DNA from 2 places in the Psychrobacillus sp. genome. Region 1 is predicted to be linked to the other one. Evidence: a T-box and tRNA genes for the amino acid it is inferred to sense, from the RefSeq annotation. Region 1 holds a T-box; the other holds one or more tRNA genes.
The links. The T-box of region 1 lies ahead of alaS (alanine--tRNA ligase). A T-box ahead of a tRNA ligase gene usually reads a tRNA of that ligase, here a tRNA-Ala.
Positions count from the first base shown of each region.

Region 2: it has a tRNA-Ala gene. The T-box ahead of alaS (alanine--tRNA ligase) is inferred to sense a tRNA for this amino acid. The anticodon was not compared.

Region 1 is NZ_JBAEAP010000524.1:152-3,581, reverse strand. It holds gene alaS (alanine--tRNA ligase) at 1-2,150, opposite strand, end outside; T-box leader at 2,236-2,451, opposite strand; partial or broken gene AC06OU_RS14810 (AAA family ATPase) at 2,490-3,430, opposite strand, start outside.
Region 2 is NZ_JBAEAP010000600.1:3,083-6,512, forward strand. It holds gene rnjA (ribonuclease J1) at 1-981, shown strand, start outside; tRNA gene AC06OU_RS17030 (tRNA-Ala) at 1,264-1,336, opposite strand; gene AC06OU_RS17035 (potassium channel family protein) at 1,511-2,170, opposite strand; gene AC06OU_RS17040 (TlpA family protein disulfide reductase) at 2,274-2,717, opposite strand; gene AC06OU_RS17045 (helix-turn-helix domain-containing protein) at 2,908-3,430, shown strand, end outside.

The DNA of each region.
Region 1 (3,430 bases):
GTAAGAAGCAATTCTTCCTCTTTAATAACCTCAAATGCACCTTTTCCAGTAACTGCTTCAATACGACGTGTTCCTGCACCGATACCGCCTTCAGAAAGAATTTTAAAGTAACCTATCTCAGAAGTGTTTTTCACATGCACTCCACCGCAAAGCTCTAATGAATAAGCTCCCATTTGAACTACTCTCACAATATCTCCATATTTTTCTCCGAAAAGAGCCATGGCACCCATATTTTTTGGCTCTTCAATATTGTGATATCCAGTTACTACCGGAATATTATCCCACACCTTTTCATTAACTATACGCTCGATTGTTTCTAACTCTTCTTTCGTTACTTGCCCAAAATGAGAAAAGTCAAAGCGTAGGCGATCTGGTCCAACATATGAGCCTGCTTGGTTTACATGTGTTCCTAGAACGTCTTTTAAAGCTTGATGTAGGATATGTGTTGCCGAGTGATTCTTTATAGTATGACCTCTTAATGTTTGATCTACTGTAGCTACTATGTCAGCCCCAACTGTCATTTCTCCAGACTCAATAATAACAGTGTGTAGATTTTGACCATTTGGAGCTTTTTGAACATCCTTTACAAACCCACGGAAATTATCATTTTCAATTGTTCCATGATCTGCTATTTGGCCCCCACTTTCCGCATAGAAAGGTGTCTGGGTTAAAATAATTTTCACTTCATCGCCTTCTTGTGCAGAATTAACTAATTCTTGCCCAAGTACAATAGAGGTAACCTTTGTAGTGACACTTAACGTATCGTAGCCAACAAACTCACTTTCATCTTGTAAGTTACTAAAAACAGCAGATTGTACCTGCATAGAATCTACATTCTGACGAGCAGCACGTGCTCTAGAACGTTGAGCTTCCATTTCAGCTTTAAAGCCCTCATGATCAACTGTCATATTTGCTTCTTCTGCATATTCCTCTGTTAACTCAATCGGGAAACCGTATGTGTCATAAAGTGTAAAAGTAATTGTTCCAGGTATAAATGATTCACCTTTTGAACGTTGCTCCTCAATTACTTTTTCTAAAATGCTAAGCCCGTCATGTAGTGTTTCATGGAATCGTTCTTCCTCTGTTTTAATAACACGCATGATGAAGTCTTTTTTCTCTGTAACTTCTGGATAGAAATCCTTCATGATTTCCCCTACTACAGGTACAAGCTCAAATAAAAATGGCTGATCGATACCTAGTTGTTTTGCAAAACGGACTGCTCTGCGAAGAAGTCTTCTAAGTACGTAGCCACGTCCTTCATTGGAAGGTAAAGCACCATCTCCAATAGCAAAAGCAACGGTACGAATATGGTCAGCAATTACTTTGAAAGCTACGTCATTTTCCTTGTTTTGGCGATACTTCTTACCAGCAATTGTTTCAGTTTGCTCGATAATAGGCATGAATAGGTCTGTATCAAAGTTAGTTGGAACATTTTGTACGACACTAGCCATACGCTCCAAGCCCATTCCGGTATCGATGTTTTGCTTTGGCAACGGTGTATACGTGTGATCTGGATTATGGTTAAACTCAGAGAAAACTAAGTTCCATATTTCTAAATATCGATCATTTTCTCCACCTGGATAAAGTTCTGGATCAAATACATCATTGCCATAGGTTTCACCACGGTCATAGAAAATTTCTGAGTTAGGTCCACTCGGTCCTTCTCCAATATCCCAGAAGTTTCCTTCCAAACGAATAATACGCTCTTCTGGAATACCTATTTCATCCTTCCAAATCACATATGCCTCTTCATCTTCTGGATGAATGGTAATAGATAACTTTTCAGGTTCAAAGCCCATCCACTTTTCATCAGTCAAAAACTCCCAAGCCCAATGAATTGCCTCTTTTTTAAAATATTCACCGATTGAGAAGTTTCCTAGCATTTCAAAGAACGTATGATGTCTAGCTGTCTTTCCTACATTTTCAATATCATTAGTACGAATAGATTTTTGTGCATTTGTGATTCTTGGATTTTCTGGAATTACACGTCCATCAAAATATTTTTTTAACGTTGCAACTCCACTATTGATCCAAAGAAGTGAAGCATCATTAATCGGTACAAGTGGCGCCGATGGTTCTTGTGAGTGACCTTTTTCTATAAAAAAGTCTAAATACATTTGTCTAATTTGTGCACCAGTTAAATGTTTCATTTTTTCATTCCTCCTAATAAAATTATTCCTCTTTAACAAAAGATTTGACGCTATGCAAAATAAAATAAAAAAAGCCTTCATCCCAAAAAGGGACGAAAGCTATTATTTCGCGGTACCACCCTAGTTACATAATAGAATACAACCTATTATGTCTCTTAAGAATCCTTAACGCAGATTTACGGCAGGTATTAGCTGCACTCAGGAGTAGCTTTCCTAATTGTTATACGCTGGGGATTCTTTCAGCCAAAGGAACCCTTCTCTCTTCAGGTAACAACAGTACTTTCTCCGTCATCATGTTTTTATATGCAATTTTGATTATAATTAACAATTTGTACTATGTCAATCTGTATCTAAGAACACATATGGGGTAATCCCCTTCATGCCTATGAGAGGATCGATTAAATGATAATTATCTGCTGACAAATATGTTGAGTCCACTTCATCAGCCTCAACAGACAACGTCTCTTCAGTACGACTTTTTTCTGCAGAGTCAGATGATGTAGATTTTGTCTCTATTTCTTCTTTTTCTTCTTTTTCTTCATCTGATAAACGTTCTTTCAATGTAGTTAAACGCTGCAAGTCATCTGTTCGTTCAACGCCAAATTTAAATACCTCTGGATCTCCACAAAGTATTAAGAAATTTTTAGCACGAGTAATTCCCGTGTAAAGCAAGTTACGTCTAAGCATTTTCATATAGCTTCTAGTAACAGGCATAATGACTGTTTGGAACTCACTACCCTGTGATTTATGAACGGAGCAACAATACGCTAGAGTAATTTGATTTAGATCATTCTTTTCATAGGTAACTTCATTGCCATCAAAAGAGACAACAAGCATCTCTTTCTTCTCAACCGTTTCATTGGCTCTAAAAATAGCAACAACTTCCCCCATATCGCCATTAAAAACGTTACTTTCCGGTTGATTTACTAGCTGGAGTACTTTATCTCCTATTCGATAAATTGTATCTCCAAAGGTCATTTCCTTACGTGTTCCATCGGTATTCGGATTGACCATCTCTTGAATCATTTTATTTAACGCATCTATTCCAGCAGGCCCTCTATACATAGGAGCTAGCACTTGGATCTCTCGAATGGATTGACCTTTAGACAATGCCGCCTTTAACACTTGTTCTACTACTTTAGGGATTTGTTCAGTCGTTGCCTTGATAAAGGATCGATCTTTTGTTTTAGCGGTAAGTGTAGCAGGTACACTTCCTTGTTTCATTTCATGTGCTAATTCTATAATGGAGGATCCCTCTGATTGTCGATAAATATCAACCA
Region 2 (3,430 bases), on a different contig from region 1:
ACCTTTGCTTCGAATATCCATAGACTTCAACAAGTAATAGACGCTGCGATTCATCATAATCGCAAAATTGCTGTTTTCGGAAGAAGCATGGACAACAATATTACAATTGGACGAGAGCTAGGCTATATTACAGCCCCTAAGGAAATGTTCATTGATACAAGCGCATTAAACCGATTACCTGCTAACGAAGTCTTAATCCTTTGTACAGGTAGTCAAGGGGAACCAATGGCGGCTCTTTCACGAATTGCTAATGGTACTCACCGACAAATTCAGATTCAACCAGGAGATACTGTAGTATTTTCTTCTTCTCCTATCCCAGGTAACAGAGCAAGCGTTAATAGAACGATTAATCTGTTATTCCGTGCGGGTGCAGAAGTTATTCATGGTTCCTTGAACAATGTCCATACTTCTGGGCATGGCTCTCAAGAAGAACAAAAGCTTATGCTACGTTTAATGAAGCCTAAATTCTTTATGCCAATCCACGGAGAATTCCGTATGTTAAAAATTCATACTGAGTTAGCAGCAGATTGTGATGTTCCTATTGAAAACACATTCATTATGGAAAATGGACAAGTTTTAGCTTTAAGTTCTAATGAAGCACATGTAGCTGGTCGCATACCATCAGGAGATGTTTATATCGATGGTAGTGGTATTGGGGATATAGGTAATATCGTATTAAGAGATCGTAGAATTCTTTCTGAAGAAGGCTTAGTAATAGTAGTTGTAAGTGCTGACATGGAAAGAAAGAAAATTGTTTCTGGTCCTGATATTATTTCTAGAGGTTTCGTCTATATGCGTGAATCTGGCACAATGATTAATGAAGCACAGCAAATGCTAAATAAACATTTAAGATTTACCATTCAAGACAAAGCAATAGAATGGTCAGAATTGAAAAATGAAATTACAGATGTTCTAAGCCCTTATTTATATGAAAAAACTAAGCGCCGTCCAATGATTTTACCAATCATTATGGAAGTGTAAATAGTATAACTAATCTAGTAGCTTTCTACTAAATATCTTCGACTGCAATCATCCACGAAGTTTTCGTGCTTGATTGCAGTCATTTTTTATAATTTTTTTATAGTAAACACGAATAATTAATAGAGAATACAAAAATTGAAATGCTTTTATACAATAAAGTAGAATTGATTTTCGGTAAAACACTGGTTACAAAAGTAATTCAAAAGAAATTACCATAAATAAAAGCGAGTAGGTAAACGATACCTACTCGCTAAGTTACTTACTTTATCGTAAACAAAATGATGGAACATAGGGGACTTGAACCCCTGACCCCAACACTGCCAGTGTTGTGCTCTCCCAACTGAGCTAATGCCCCATGTTTATTATCTAGTAATATTGTAAGTTATAAAAACAGGAAAGCAACCCCTCTTTGCAAATTACATAAAATTTATTGTAACCGTAAATTTCAGGGGTTTAGATAGCCTAAGTTTAAGACAAGGTGATTAATAGTTTTCCCCTTAAGCAATAACTCCCTGCCATCATTTTTCATTTAAGATAGAACCTTCTTTTCGAATCGATTAATATCCACATCTGCTCCTATGATGATTAAAACATCATTCAGCTGCATCTTATCCTGTGCCTGGGGTGATACTATAATTTCTTTTCCCCTCTTTACGGCAACTATATTGATGCCATATCTAGCTCGAATATCCAAGTCTACTATAGAGAAGCCCGCAATTTTTTCATTTACTTTGATTTCCATAATCGAATGCTCGTCGGAAAGCTCCAAATAATCTAAAACATTGTTGGACAGGATGTTATGAGCAATCCGTATCCCCATGTCCCGCTCCGGATGGACTACTTGGTCGGCTCCAATTTTACGCAATACCTTCTCATGATAATCATTTTGAGCTTTTACTGTAATTTTCTTTACACCTATTTCTTTTAGCATAAGCGTTGTAAGAATACTAGATTGAATATCGTCTCCTATTGCAACAATAACATGTTCGAAGTTTCTAATTCCAAGCGATTTTAAGACTGCTTCGTCTGTCGTATCCGCAATCACTGCTTGGGTTGCTATGGAGGCAAATTCATCAACTCTTTCTTGTACCTTATCAATGGCCATAACATCGGCGCCTTGCTCCATTAACTCTTTGACGATACTTCCACCAAAACGACCTAAACCAATAACAACAAATTCCTTCTGCATAGCTGCGCCTCCTAGAACTAATTGCCATTAGTTTAACACAACAGTGGTTCTACTGCTATCTAGATTTACATCATTTTTTTAACCCATGCTTATTATAAAAAATTTAGATTTCTTTTACCAAGAGGACAAGTCGCTTTTCCAACATTTGCAGTCCTCTCTCGCCAGCCTGTCTGTGTCTCAGTCGGCCTTTTTTATCAAACAAATAAAAATTTGGTACAAGCTTACACTGGAACATTTCAGATAGCACCAAATCATGATCTAGACAAATAGAGTCGAAAATTCCTGCTGCAGAAGCTGTTGATTTCACTAAACTTTTACTCGCATCTTCAGGAGACCTAGGCATATGAATAGCAATGACATTAAACTGATTTTCATACTTCTCTTTCCATTTATTTATTAATGGTGGAGCAACCTTACAGGCATCACAGCTAACAGACCAAAAATAGACAAGCAAAGGCTTTGTACCTAATAACTGTCCCTTTGTCCATGAGCCGTTTAACCATTTAGTTGTAATAGGAAACTCCGGTAACTCCTCTCTCAAATTCATCCATATCTCTCCTTTATCCTTCATCCATATTCAGTCTATGCAACAAAGAGATAGTTGCATCTAATAGTTGGAAAAAAATTTTTTTGTATTATCTTTAAAAAGTTGTTAAAGTAAACTTAAAGTTATGTTAAAATAAACTTTGTTTTATGGAAAAGCTCTTTATTTTACAAAAGAGAAGGAGCGTAATTACATGCAAATTGGTAGAAAAATTAAACAGCTAAGACTGAAAAAAGGTCTAACACAGGAAGAACTAGGCGAGAGAACAGACTTAAGCAAGGGTTTCATATCCCAGCTGGAAAGAGATCTAAATTCTCCCTCCATTGAGACACTTTTTTCTATTTTAAATGTTTTAGGTTGTAAGCCTAAGGATTTCTTTGATGATGAACATAGTAGAACTAAGGTGGTTTTCCAAGAAGAGGAGCAAACTGTTTACATAGATGAAGAAAAAAAGTACAAGCTTCACTGGCTTATTTCTGAATCCAATGAAAACGATATGGAGCCAGTATTGATCACTTTTGATAAAGGCGGTCAGTTTAAAGAGTTTGAACCTTCCTTATCTCAAACCTTTATATACGTTTTACAAGGTCGCGTCGAGTTACAACTTGGCAAACAACACTACTTTGCTTCGGCTGGAGAGTCCCTCTATTTTGAAGCGGCAGATCATCATCTTTTGAAAAATGCATCGGATGATATCTCCAAGGTTATTTATGTCG